Regions from separate parts of the Allobosea sp. 2KB_26 genome, predicted to be linked through region 2. Evidence: riboswitches for the same ligand, from Rfam matches in the RefSeq annotation. Region 2 holds a riboswitch; each other region holds the start of a gene.
What was found. Region 2 has a riboswitch for thiamine pyrophosphate ahead of thiO (glycine oxidase ThiO). Riboswitches for the same ligand answer to the same signal wherever they lie in the genome.

Region 1: another riboswitch for thiamine pyrophosphate. It lies ahead of thiB (thiamine ABC transporter substrate binding subunit); the one in region 2 lies ahead of thiO (glycine oxidase ThiO).
Region 3: another riboswitch for thiamine pyrophosphate. It lies ahead of thiC (phosphomethylpyrimidine synthase ThiC); the one in region 2 lies ahead of thiO (glycine oxidase ThiO).

What each region holds. Positions count from the first base shown of each region.
Region 1 is NZ_JBFRHE010000001.1:465,983-470,380, reverse strand. It holds gene AB4099_RS02270 (ABC transporter permease family protein) at 1-1,237, opposite strand, end outside; gene thiB (thiamine ABC transporter substrate binding subunit) at 1,242-2,261, opposite strand; TPP riboswitch at 2,327-2,438, opposite strand; gene AB4099_RS02260 (ABC transporter substrate-binding protein) at 2,595-4,184, shown strand.
Region 2 is NZ_JBFRHE010000013.1:61,669-66,066, reverse strand. It holds gene AB4099_RS26875 (MFS transporter) at 1-49, shown strand, start outside; gene AB4099_RS26870 (hypothetical protein) at 96-446, opposite strand; gene AB4099_RS26865 (response regulator) at 718-1,095, opposite strand; gene AB4099_RS26860 (LysR family transcriptional regulator) at 1,292-2,152, opposite strand; gene AB4099_RS26855 (isochorismatase family protein) at 2,255-2,878, shown strand; TPP riboswitch at 3,025-3,157, shown strand; gene thiO (glycine oxidase ThiO) at 3,215-4,398, shown strand, end outside.
Region 3 is NZ_JBFRHE010000004.1:515,958-520,355, reverse strand. It holds partial or broken gene AB4099_RS15860 (OmpA family protein) at 1-825, shown strand, start outside; gene AB4099_RS15855 (hypothetical protein) at 935-1,135, shown strand; TPP riboswitch at 1,218-1,322, shown strand; gene thiC (phosphomethylpyrimidine synthase ThiC) at 1,401-3,263, shown strand; gene AB4099_RS15845 (hydroxyethylthiazole kinase) at 3,272-4,021, shown strand; gene thiE (thiamine phosphate synthase) at 4,018-4,398, shown strand, end outside.

The sequences.
Region 1 (4,398 bases), on a different contig from region 2:
CTGCGTTGGTCGCCAGTGGCGGCGCCAGCAGTCGATAGGCGTAGGGAAGTGCCATCAGGGCGTTGACGAGCGGTACCAGCATCAGTCCGAGTGCCGCGGGATCGGCGAGGTTGCGTGTCAAAACGTAGAGTCCTGCCACGAAGGCGAAGGGCGGCAGGCCAAGCATGGTGAAGGCGGCAAGGTCGGGAAGTCTCGGGCGTAGCCGGCGTCCGCGCGCGGCGCTGGCGAGCAGTACGGCAAACAGGCAGGCGAGGAGGCCTGCGCCAAGCGCGATGGCTGCGCTCGTCGCGGCTGCCCATGCGAATTCGGCGGTCGCGAGCGTCGGTACGGCTGCGACGCCGCTTGCGATGCTGAGGAGAGGCGGTGCGATCCATGCTGTCGCCAGAATGAGGACAAGGCAGTCCAGCCGGAGCAGGCAAGGGGCGAGGATATCGGGGCGGGCTGCATGGCGCTCGGCACTTGCCTCGTCGTGGACCGCCGGCGCGAGTGTGGCGAGCGCAGTCGCAAGTCCGAGGCAGAGCACAAGCTGAAGGCCGGCGAGAGCGGCAGCGCGGGCGAAATCGGCCTCGAAACGGACCGCTTCGTAGATCGCGACTTCCAGCGTGGCGTTGGCAGGCCCGCCACCGAGCGAGAGCACGACGGCAAAGCTCGTGAAGCAGAGCAGGAAGACGAAGGTGGCAAGCGCCGGAGCCTCGCGCCGGATCACGGGCCAGTCGAGATGCCGGAAACAATCGGCGGCGGAGAAGCCGAGCGCCGAGGCCAGGCGCCTCCGCTCGCCGGGTTCGCGGCCGAAGGCCTGAAGCAGCGTGCGCGTCACCAGCGGCATATTCATCAACACATGAGCGATCAGGATACCCTGGAGCCCGTAGATCGCCGGCGGTTCAGCTCCAACGGCACGCGCCAGGTCGCCGAGCAGCCCGGAACGGCCATAGATCGCGATGACGCCGAAGACGATAACGATCGTCGGTGCGACGGCGGCGGCGGTCAGCACGGCGAGCAGGAGGTTGCGGCCTGGGAAGCGGCGGCGCAGCAAGGCAAGCGCCAGTGCCGTGCCCAGCAGGATCGAGAGCAGCATCGACAGGCCCGCCTGGACGGTCGCTCCTGCGACGAGGCGAGCGAGATAGGGGCCGAGCGACGACAGGGCCGCGACGTTGCCCCCGGCTCCCGCCAGCCCGGCGAGCGAGGCGCCGGCGAGCGCAAGGATGGCAAGCGCAGTGAGCGTGGCCGGGCGGAACAAGGCCTCAGCGGCTCGCTGCGGCGAGCCAGGCGTCGATGAAGCTTCGGCGCTGCGTGCGCACCTCGTCCGGCGTGAACAGCAAGGTCCGTTCCGGCTTGATGATATCGGCGAATGATGCCGGCAGTCCACCTGCCGCCTGTTTCGCCGGCATCATCCAGTTGCCTTCCGGGATCAGCAATTGGAAGGCGTCCGAAAGCGTGAAGGCGAGGAAGCGTTTGGCGAGCTCGGGCTGCCGCGTCGTGCGCGTCATGCCGGCGAGTTCGATATGCAGATAGTGGCCTTCGCTGAAGGGCGCGGCCTTGTACTGCGTCTTCTTCTCCACGCCGATGTGATAGGCCGGCGAGGTCGCGTAGGAGAGCACCATGTCGGCCTCGCCCTTAAGGAAGAGCCCGTAGGCCTCCGACCAGCCCTTGGTGAAGGTAACGATGCGGGGCTTGAGCCTGGTCCAGGCGGCGTCGGCGCCGTCGCCATAAACGGCTCGCATCCAGAGCAGGAAGCCAAGCCCGGGCGCGCTGGTGCGCGGATCCTGCAGCACCAGCTTCGGCCCATTCGGATCGTCGACAAGCTGCTTCAGGCTGGTGGGCGGCGCGGCAAGTTTGGTTGAATCATAGACGAAGGCGAGATGCCCCCAGTCGAAGGGCAGGAAGGTATCGTCGGTCCAGGCGATGGGCAAAGTGAGTGCTGTAGTATCCTGGCCATGGGGCTGGAACAGGCCCGTGGCCTTGGCTTCCGCCGCAAGGTTCATGTCGAGGCCGAGCACGGCATCGGCCTTGGTCGTCTCACCCTCCAGCTTCAGGCGCGCAACGAGGGAGCCGGCATCGTCGCTTGCGACCCAGTTCAGCGTGCAACTGCATTGCGCCTCGAAGGCCGCCTTCACCTTGGCGCCGGGGCCATATTTCCCGGTGAAGGAGGAATAGGTGTAGACGGTCAGCGCCGGTTTCTCCTGCGCCATGGACGGCGTCGTAAGCAGAAGCACCGAGAGCGCGGTGGCGATCCGGGTCATCCGGCTGTTCAGAAAGGTCATGGCGTCACCCCGCATGCATTCGACGGCGGCCCTTGACGGTCGAGAGGGGAGGCCACCTCCGGTGCGAGACGCCGGTGCTCAATCCCTCCGCCGGCACGATCCGGATCAGGTTCGACGGGTTGAAAGCCCTGCGCTTCCCTCTCAGCCCGAAACCGCCGGGCACCCCGTTGAGACGGTCAAGGGAATAGCGAGCGGGCACGGGCGAGTCCAGTTGATGCCGCCGATCCATCGCAACGGGCATTGCGCGTCGTCGCCTGACCATGCTGGTATATCTCTTGCTTGACAGAAGGCAGGCGCGCCTGGCGCGAAAGCTCAAGAGCAAGGGGATGTCGCATGCGATTCAATCGCCGTCAGATTCTGGCCGGAAGTTCCGCCTTAACCACTTCCAGTCTCGTCGGATTTCCGTCGCGTGGGCAATCGCGCGCCAATACGCTGCGCTTCATTCCGTCGACGCCGTTGCCCTCGCTCGATCCGATCGTCGCCACGAGCTACGTCATCCGCAATCACGGCTATCTGATATATGATACCTTGTTTGCGACGGACGCGCAGTTCCGCATTCAGCCGCAGATGGTCCAGAGCTGGGAGGCTGCGCCGGACGGGCTGCGCTGGACCTTCCATCTGCGCGACGGACTGATGTTCCATGACGAGCAGCCGGTCAGGGCGCAGGACTGTATTGCTTCGATCAGTCGCTGGTCGGCGCGCGATGCCTTCGGGCAGACCTTCGCGACATTCGTCGAGGGTTACGATGACGTCGATCAGCGCACCTTCGCCATCCGCCTGACGAAGCCCTTCCCGATGCTGCCGGACGCACTCGGCAAGCTCTCCTCGAACGTACCCTTCATCATGCCCGAGCGCGTGGCAATGATGGAGCCGACCAAGAACATCACGGAGGCGATCGGCTCCGGACCCTGGCGCTTCATGGACAAGCAATGGGTGCCGGGCCAGAACGCGGTCTATGAGCGCTTCGCCAAGTACAGGCCGCGAGAGGAGGCGCCATCCTGGGCCGCTGGCGGCAAGGTCGCCAAGATCGACCGCATCGAATGGTTGCCGCTGACCGAGGTTTCGGCCGCAGTCGGCGCGCTGATGCAGGGCGAGGTCGATTGGTATGAACAGCCGCCGGTCGATCTCCTGCCCCTGCTCAAGAGCAATCCCGAGATCGCGATCGAGAACGTGCCGCTCGGGCTGATCCTGCTGATGCGTTTCAACCATCTGCAGCCGCCCTTCAACAATCCCGGCATTCGACGGGCGGTGATGATGGCAATCGACCAGACCGACTACATGGAGGCGGTCGTCGGCAGCAAGGACTACTACAAGGAGTGCAAGACCTTCTTCACGCCGGGCTCGCCGATGTCGACCGGAGCGGGCGGTGAGGCGGCACTCGGCAACAATCTGGAGCGGGCCAAGGCCATGCTTCAGGAGGCCGGCTACAAGAACGAGAAGGTGCTGCTGCTGGCGCCTGCAGACCAGCCGATCGCCTATAACCAGTGCCTGGTGACGCAGGAGCTTTTGAAGAAGCTCGGCATGACTGTCGATCTGGTCGCGACCGACTGGGCCAGCTTCATCGGCCGGCGCTCCAATCGCGGATTGCCGGACCAGGGCGGTTGGTCGGTGTTCCATACGCTCTGGTCGGGCGCCGACGTGCTCAATCCTGCGCTGCATCCGCTGCTGCGCAGCAATGGCTCTGCCGCCTGGTTCGGCTGGCCGGAGGATCCCACGCTGGAAGGCCTGCGGGATCAGTGGATAGCAACGCCTGATGTGGCCAGGCAGAAGGAACTGGCCGCCTCGATCGAGAAGCGCGCCTTCGAGACGGTACCCTATGCGCCGGCCGGGCTGGTGCAACAGCCAATGGCCTATCGCAAGAGCCTGACCGGCATGGTGCTCTCGCCGGTGCAATTCTTCTGGAACATGGAGAAGAAGGCCTGAGGACGGAGGGGCCATTGCCGTCGGGATGCTGGGTGATGCCAAAGGCACCGCGCTCGCGGCTCTGATCGCGAAACCATCGCCACGCTCTGCGACGGATTCCTGCTCGCTGCTTCACTCCGGCCGGAGTGAAGCAGTTCGGTGCCGGCGCCGATCACACAGCTTCTGCTTGTCGCGCAGGCGCGCTGCCCGGCGGCTGCGCTTGCGTCACTTCCTT
Region 2 (4,398 bases):
TTTCCTATGGGGGCGCCAAAGGCGCTCGCTGCCAGGCGGGACCGCATGATTGGGGGCAGGCCCCTTGTGACCTGGCAGGGGCGAACCCTGTGCGGCTAGCTCTCGCCGCCTGCGTCGGACAGCACCCTTGCCGGCAAGGGAAGGACGGCCGCTCTCTGGCCGTTTTGCGTGGCCAGCCATTTCAGATAGCGCAGGCGGGCCGCAACCGTGTTGCTGCGATGGGTGCTTTGCAGCCACTCCAGATACTCGGCGGGGCGAACGGTGATGATCTGGACGGTCTTGCCCTTGGCCAGAAGCAGCTCCGTCGCGGCAGCGACCTGGCGCTTCCATTCGGAATAGGAGCGGGGGATCCTCGGGTCCTTCCCGGCCATGTCCAGCAAGGCAGGAAAGTCATCTTCTGAATACCACGGTACCAGCACGGTGTCGTAGTAGTCGAATTTCCGCATGCCTGTGTCCGCCCAGCAATCGGAAAGCGTCGCCCGCCTGCGATCCTACCAGTTCTCCGGCTGATTTACGAGTTGCGCGCAGTGCCTCATCGGCTTGCGCGCGGGCGAATAGCAGCAGATTTCTCGATGTCCGGTCTGCGCCGTCACGAAGGATGCAAACCCCTCGGTCGTGCGCGGAAGGCCGTTTCAAGCCCGTTTCCTGGGCACTGTCCCGATCCCGCCCCGGCGCGGGAACCGGCCGTTTCCTTCGCGCCTGGTCGGTCAGGCGCGCCTAGGCGCTGGCCGGCAAGGATTTCAGCGTCCTGATGATCTCGCTCTCGGAATAGGGTTTTCGAAAAAACCGGGCGCGCTCGGGCAATTTCTGCGGGTCGACCCGGACATGGCCCGAGGTCACCATCAACCCGATCGGCGGCCATTTCTCGCGCACGACCTCGACCAGTTGCAGGCCGTTCAGCGAACCCGGCATCTCGACATCGGTGAAGAGGATGCGGACATCGTCGCGTTGCTCCAGAATGGCCAGGGCCTCGTCGGCGGTCGCTGCCTCGACGGCGAGGTACCCGGCCTCCTCGACGAGCAAGGCCGCATACATCCTGATGATCGGTTCGTCCTCGACGATGAGAACAACCGGCTTTTCCGCGTCTGTAGGCACTGGGCTTCTCCTGAACCGCCTTCTTGTCGCGACGGTAGAGGTCCAACGGCTCATGGTCCGGAACGTTCCGCCGTCGCGCCTGCTTGGGCGCTACGGACAATGCAGGCTGTTGGCGCGGCGGGCGGAGCGCTCCCTCGTGAAGTTGCCCGACTGGCCGCGCGTGCCGGCAGCGGAAGCGGAGAGCGGGTGAATAGGGTCAGGCGAGGTGCTTCAGCAGCGCCTTGACGGCGATCGATGGTGTCACCGAGCGCGCCTGCAACGCCGTCACTTCGAGCTGGTCCATGGGATGTTCGGGCAGGATGCGAGTGAGGCTTCCGGCTGCGATCGGGGCATCCGCCAGAAAACCGGGCACGAGGGCGATACCCAGGCCGGCACACGCCGCATGGCAGGTGACGGACATGTTGCCGGTGCTGATATGCCAGCGGACGCGGATCGACTGGTTATCGACCGTCCACTGGTCGAGATCGCTGCGGGTCAGGATGCCGCGATGGTTCGCAAGCTCCGCCACCGCCCGCGGTGTCCCGGCACGCGCGAGATAATCCGGCGAGGCGACCAGCCACATGTCGATGCGTTCGAGCAGCCGGCCGCGCAGGTCGCTGTCGTCGAGCCGGCCGAGCCGGATCGCAAGGTCGAAGCCGCCGGCCACGATGTTCACGAGCTCGTCGCCCAGGCGCAGGTCGAGGCGGACCGCCGGATAAAGCTGCTGAAACGTGAAAAGCTTTGGCGCCAGCACATGCTGGCCATAAGCGACGGGGGCTGAGATCTTCAGCGTCCCGCTCGGGCTTGCATGCTCGGCGAGCGTCTCGACCTGGGCGAGCTCCGCATCGCGCACGATCGGCCGAACGCGCTCGAAATAGCGCCGGCCCGTGTCGGTCAGGCTGAGCGCCCGTGTCGAGCGCAGCAGCAGGGGCGCGCCCATGCGCTGCTCCAGCAGCGCGAGCTGGCGGCTGACCGTCGCCTTGGGCAGGCCAAGCAGGCGGCCGGCGGCGCTCAAGGAGCCGGATTCGACGATCCTGACGAAGAGAGCCATGCCGGAGAGGTCGACAGCGTCGGTCATCGTTCCAGATATAGAACGCCGGCGTTTCAAAGGCGAGGCTACTGTTCCATATGGCTGGCGGCCATAGTCGTTGCATCACCCGCCCTTGATGAGGAGCGACCGATGAACGCGCCCGCCAAACCTTATGCCCCGCTGACCTCCGACAATGCCGCGCTCATTCTCGTCGACCATCAGGTCGGGCTGATGAGCGGTGTGCGGGATTATTCCACCGGCGAGCTCAAGCACAATGTCGTCGCGCTCGCCAAGGCCGCCCAATTGCTGAAATTGCCGATCGTGGTGACGACGACGGCGCGCGATAGCATGTGGGGACCGACCTTTCCCGAACTCGTCGCGGCGCTGCCCGGCGTCACGATCCTGGACCGGGCCTCGGTCAATGCCTGGGACGACCCGAAGGTTGCAGCCGCGATCGAAGCGACGGGGCGCAGGAAGCTGATCTTCGCCGGCATCTCGCTGGAGGTGTGCGCTGCGTTCCCCGCCATGACGGCGATCGGCAAGGGCTATGAATCCTATGTCGCTGTCGACGCGTCGGGCACGTTCAGCGAGACGAAGCGGCAGGCCGGGCTGCTGCGGATGGTCCAGGCCGGCGTGGTCGTGTCCGACTATGCGACCCTGATGGTCGAGATCCTGAAGGACAATACTCACCCGCAAGCCGGGGCCGTCTATGGCGCGCTCGACATGCCCTGGGCGACGCTGGTCGGCCAGATCGCGCAGGCCTACGGACGATAACCGGCCTCCCGTCGGCGCACGAGCGTCAAGTCGAGAGGCTTCGATGGCCCCGCGAAGATTCCGGCCCGTGGCCCTCCAGCCTGGGTCCTCCCGACATTTGTGTCGGGTTGGCTCTTGACCTCGCTGCTGCCCCGGCTCCAGACTGCGCGCATTCCAGGGAGATCCCCGGCAAGGGGCTGAGAAACCGCTGGCAGACCGGGTGTTCCCCGGAAAGGCGCGCGGAAATCCTTCGAACCTGATCCGGCTCATACCGGCGGAGGGATGGAGCGTCGAGGCACTTGCCGGCAGCCGAAGGGCTGCCAGATCTCCTTACCCGAGCTGGGCGAGGAGTTTGCCATGCGCGGCCCGCCACACACCACCCTTCGCCGATCTGGCGACGATCCTGGGCCCGTCGCCTGCGAGGTGCCGTCCTCCACCGATATCGCCATCATTGGCGGTGGCCTGATCGGTTTGTCCATCGGCTGGCGGTTGGCCCGGCGCGGGTTTGATGTGACGGTTTTCGAGCGTGGCACGATCGGACAGGGAGCAAGCCTTGCCGCGACCGGCATGCTGGCCGCGGCCGCCGAGCTGGAGCCGGGCGGCGAGGACCATCTGCCGCTGGCGCTCGAAAGCCAGCGGCTCTGGCCGGTTTTTGCACGCGAGCTCGAAGCCGATGGCGGGCTCGGCATCGACTATCGCCGGGACGGTGTCCTGCTGGTCGCGCTGGGGCGTGAAGAGGTCGAGCGCCTGCGTTTCCGCCATGACCTGCAACGGCGCGCCGAGGTCGAGGCGGCATGGCTTAGCGGGGCGCAATGCCGCGAACGCGAACCCGGGCTGAGGCCCTCGGTCGTTGCCGGCATTCTCTGCCCCGCCGACCATCAGGTCGATCCGCCGCGCGTCATGGCGGCGCTGCGACGCGCCTGTCTCGCGGCCGGAGCGCACCTGGTCGAAGCCTGCGAGGCCGAGCCGGAGCTGGCCGGGGGCCGCGTTCTCGGCGTCTCGACGCCGCGCGGACTCTGCAAGGCCCCGGTCGTGATTGCGGCTGCCGGCGCCTGGACCCGATTTCAGGGGCTCGACATCCCCGTCCGCCCGCTCAAGGGCCAGTCGCTCGCGCTCCGCAGCACGCCCGGGACCGGTACGCTCGCGCGCGTCGTCTGGACCGAGCAAGTGCATCTCGCCCCCAAGAGCGACGGCACTCTCCTGGTCGGCGCCACCATGGAAGAACGCGGCTTCGACGACAGCGTGACTGCTGGCGGCGTCTATGCCCTGCTCGACGGTGCCCGGCGCGCACTGCCCTCGATCGAGGAAATGCCGGTCGAGGCGATCTGGTCCGGCTTTCGCCCGACCTCCATCGACGATGCGCCGATCCTTGGCGAGACGGGGATATCGGGCCTGCTCGTTGCGACCGGGCATCACCGCAACGGCTATTTGCTCGCCCCCGTCACGGCAGCCGCGATCGAGCAACTCCTCGTCGAAGATCGCATCACGGGACCGGCCGCTTCATTCGGCCAGGCGCGCTTCACCCCAACTCTGGAGGCAAT
Region 3 (4,398 bases), on a different contig from region 2:
GGTCGCACGATCATCCGCGACGACGACCGTGCCATCATCCGCCGCGACGAGACCGAGCGCTTTCGCGACCTCGGCTGGCAGGGGCGGACCGAACGGCGCGGAGACGAGAACGTCACCGTGTACGAACGGCCGGACGGCAGCCGCATCATCACCGTGACCGACGAGGACGGCCGCCTGATCCGCCGGACCCGGCGCATGCGCGACGGCGATGAGATCGTGATGATCGACAATACCCGCCGCGATCGGCCGGACATGCGCTTCTCGGATGAGGTCGTCGTGCTGCCGCCGCCGCCGCTGCCGATCCCGCGCGAGCGCTATATCGTCGATGCCGAGCAGGCCGATCAGCGCCTGATCTACGAGACGATCACTGCCCCGCCGATCGCCGCGATCCCGCGTCGCTACACGCTCGACGAAGTCCGCTATTCGCCGGACCTGCGCGCCCGCATGCGCAGCGTCGATATCGACACGGTGACATTCGAGACCGGATCCTGGGAGGTCACGCCCAATCAGGCGCAGCGGCTCTCGGTGATTGCCGCCTCGATCAGCCAGGCACTGCAGCGCGCGCCGAACGAGGTCTTCCTGGTCGAGGGCCATACCGACGCCGTCGGCTCGGATGTCGACAACCTCTCGCTCTCGGATCGCCGGGCCCAATCCGTCGCCGAGATCCTGACGCGCGATTTCCAGGTGCCGCCGGAGAACCTGACGACGCAGGGCTATGGCGAGCAGTATCTCAAGGTGCAGACGCAGGAGGCCGCGCGCGAGAACCGCCGCGTCACGCTCCGACGCATCACCCCGCTATTGGCCGGACAGAACCAGCCGCAGTGAACCGATCGAACCGGCGCGGGGGGCGACCGTCGCGCCGGCCTCCCCGGTTCGGGGGATTCAGGAATCAGCAAGCTCTCATGCTTAAGACCTCCCGTAAGGAGAGTTGATGATGAGTGAGACATCCGTCGCGATCGCCCAGAGCTTTGCCGCAAGCCAGGCAGCCTCGACCCGCCAGACCCTGCAGACCGCGATGGTGAAGCAGCAGGCCTCGTCCGACCAGGCGCTCGTGGATATGCTGCAGCAGAGCGCCGAAACCCAGAAGGCTACTCTAGCCGCTGGCCAGGGCCAGAACGTCGACATTCTCGCCTGAAGGCGGCATTCCGGCGCCGCATGGCCGGGTCGCATCCGGCCCGTTGCCGGTTGCGTTCAAGAGCCGCCGGCCCTAACCTCCGCCTCGTTCCGAGGGGTGCTCGCAAGAGCTGAGATGGCGTCCAAAGCCGAACCCGTCGAACCTGATCCGGGTCATACCGGCGGAGGGACTGGAACGCGGCGTGCGCCACACGTGTACCCGCAGACAGCGACTGGACCGCTTCTAAACCCGGATCTCCTGAACCTTGGACCAAGGAGGAGATCCCATGAACGCCCATACCAAGCCACAGAAGAATACCGTCAAGGCGGCCCCTCAAACCGTAACGACCGGCCCGATCATCGGCTCGCGCAAGATCTATGTCGCGCCGCCGGACCACCCCGAGATGCGGGTGCCTTTCCGCGAAGTACAGCTCACCACCGATTCCGAGCCGCCGGTCCGCATCTACGATCCGTCCGGTCCGTTCACCGAGAGCGATGTCACGATCGATCTCAATGCCGGCCTGCCGCAGCCGCGCCGGGCCTGGCTCGATGCTCGTGGCTTCACGACCGTGCCCGGCCGTGCCGTCACCGCCGCCGATAACGGCCATATCTCGGCGGAACAGCTCGTTCCCGCCTGCCCGGCCGCCCGCCCGATCCTCGAGGCCAAGCCCGGCCAGATGGCGACCCAGTACGAGTTCGCCAAGGCCGGCATCATCACGCCCGAGATGATCTATGTCGCGCATCGCGAGAATCTCGGCCGCGCCGCGATGCTCGAAGGCGCCCGCGAGCGCCATGCCGATGGCCAGAGCTTCGGCGCCTCGGTTCCGGAATTCGTCACCCCTGAATTCGTGCGCGAGGAAATCGCGCGCGGCCGCGCCATCATTCCCGCCAATATCAACCATCCCGAACTGGAGCCGATGGCGATCGGCCGCAATTTCCTGGTCAAGATCAACGCCAATATCGGCAATTCGGCCGTGACCTCCGGCGCTGCCGAGGAGGTCGAGAAGCTGGTCTGGGCAATCCGCTGGGGCGCCGACACGGTGATGGACCTGTCGACCGGCCGCAACATCCACAACATCCGCTCCTGGATCCTGCGCAACTCGCCGGTTCCGATCGGTACGGTGCCGATCTACCAGGCGCTGGAGAAGGTCGGCGGCGACCCGATCAAGCTCGACTGGGAGGTCTTCAAGGACACGCTGATCGAGCAGGCCGAGCAGGGCGTCGACTATTTCACCATCCACGCCGGCGTGCGGCTGCCCTATGTCCCGCTCACCGCGAGCCGCGTCACGGGCATCGTCTCGCGCGGCGGCTCGATCATGGCGCGCTGGTGCCTCGCGCACCACAAGGAGAGCTTCCTCTACGAGCGCTTCGACGAGATTTGCGAGATCATGCGCAAATATGACGTCTCCTTCTCGCTCGGCGATGGCCTGCGTCCGGGCTCGATCGCCGACGCCAATGACCGCGCCCAGTTCGCCGAGCTGGAGACGCTGGGCGAGCTCACCAAGGTCGCCTGGGACAAGGGCTGCCAGGTGATGATCGAGGGCCCCGGCCACGTGCCGATGCATAAGATCAAGGAGAACATGGACAAGCAGCTGCGCGAATGCGGCGAGGCGCCGTTCTACACGCTGGGACCGCTGACCACCGACATCGCGCCGGGTTACGACCACATCACCTCAGGCATCGGCGCGGCGATGATCGGCTGGTTCGGCTGCGCCATGCTCTGCTATGTCACGCCCAAGGAGCATCTCGGCCTTCCCAACCGCGACGACGTCAAGACCGGCGTCATCACCTATCGGATCGCGGCCCATGCCGCCGATCTCGCCAAGGGCCATCCGGCGGCCAAGATCCGCGACGACGCGGTCTCGCGTGCCCGCTTCGACTTCCGCTGGGAAGACCAGTTCAACCTGGCGCTCGACCCCGACACCGCGCGCTCCTTCCATGACGAGACCCTGCCGAAGGACGCTCACAAGGTCGCGCATTTCTGCTCGATGTGCGGGCCGAAATTCTGCTCCATGAAGATCACGCAGGATCTGCGCGCCGAAGTGCTGGCGATGGGTGAGAACGAACGCGCAGCGCTCGAAGGCATGGCGGAGAAATCGCAGGAATTCCTGGCCAAGGGCGGCAATCTCTATTTGCCGGCGGCCGAATGAGCGCGACGATGACCGCGGCCCGCCTCGACGCGACGGTCGTCGCGGGCGTGCTGGCGCGGGTGGCGACGAGCCGCCCGCGTGTGCAGTGCCTCACCAATACAGTGGCGCAGAACATCACGGCGAACATGCTGCTCGCCTTCGGCGCGATCCCGTCCATGGCGATCCATGTCGACGAGGTCGCGGCGATGGCCGAAGGCGCGGGCGCGATCCTGATCAATATCGGCACGATCAATGCCGAGAGCGAACTTGCCATCCCCAAGTTGCTGGAGGTTGCGCGCGACCGACGGAAGCCGCTCGTCTTCGATCCGGTCTTCGTCGAGCTCTCGCCGCTGCGCCAGCACGTGGCGCGCGAGGTGCTGCGCCTGCCGAACATCGTGGTGCGCGGCAACGCGACCGAGATGGCCGCGCTCGCGGCCGATCTCGAGACGGCGCGCGAGCGCAACCTCACGCTCGTCACCACCGGCAAGGTCGACCGGATTGCGGGGGCGAGCGGGACGTTATCCATTTCCCACGGCCATCCGCTGATGACGAAGGTCACCGGGGTCGGCTGCGCAGCGGGCGCCCTGATCGCGGCATGCTGCGCGGTCGAGGGCGATCCGGCGATCGCGGCGGCCGCCGCGCTGACCGCCTATGGCATCGCCGGTGAGATTGCGGCAGAGACATCGCAAGGGCCCGGCAGCTTCGCCGTGCACCTGATCGACGCGCTGGCAGGAATGGACGAAGCCACGCTGCGCGAACGCATGGGAGAGCACGGGTGAGCGTTGATATCCGCCTTTACGGCATTGTCGATCCGCAGATCGCGGCCGGGCGCTCGCTGGCCGACCTGGCGCGTGCCGCGGTCGATGGCGGCGCCACCCTGATCCAGCTGCGCGCCAAGACGGAGACGACGCGCGAGATGGTGCGCGAGGCTCGGGCCATCCGCTCGGCCCTGCACGGCACAAGGGTGCCGCTGCTGATCAACGACCGCGTCGATGTCGCACTTGCTTCCGGTGCCGACGGCGTCCATCTCGGCGCCGACGACATGAAGCCGAACGATGCCCGCCGCCTGCTCGGGCCCCGCGCCATCATCGGCGCGACGCTGAAGCATGAGGATGAACTCTCCGCGCTGGCCCTAGCGAAGATCGACTATGCCTGC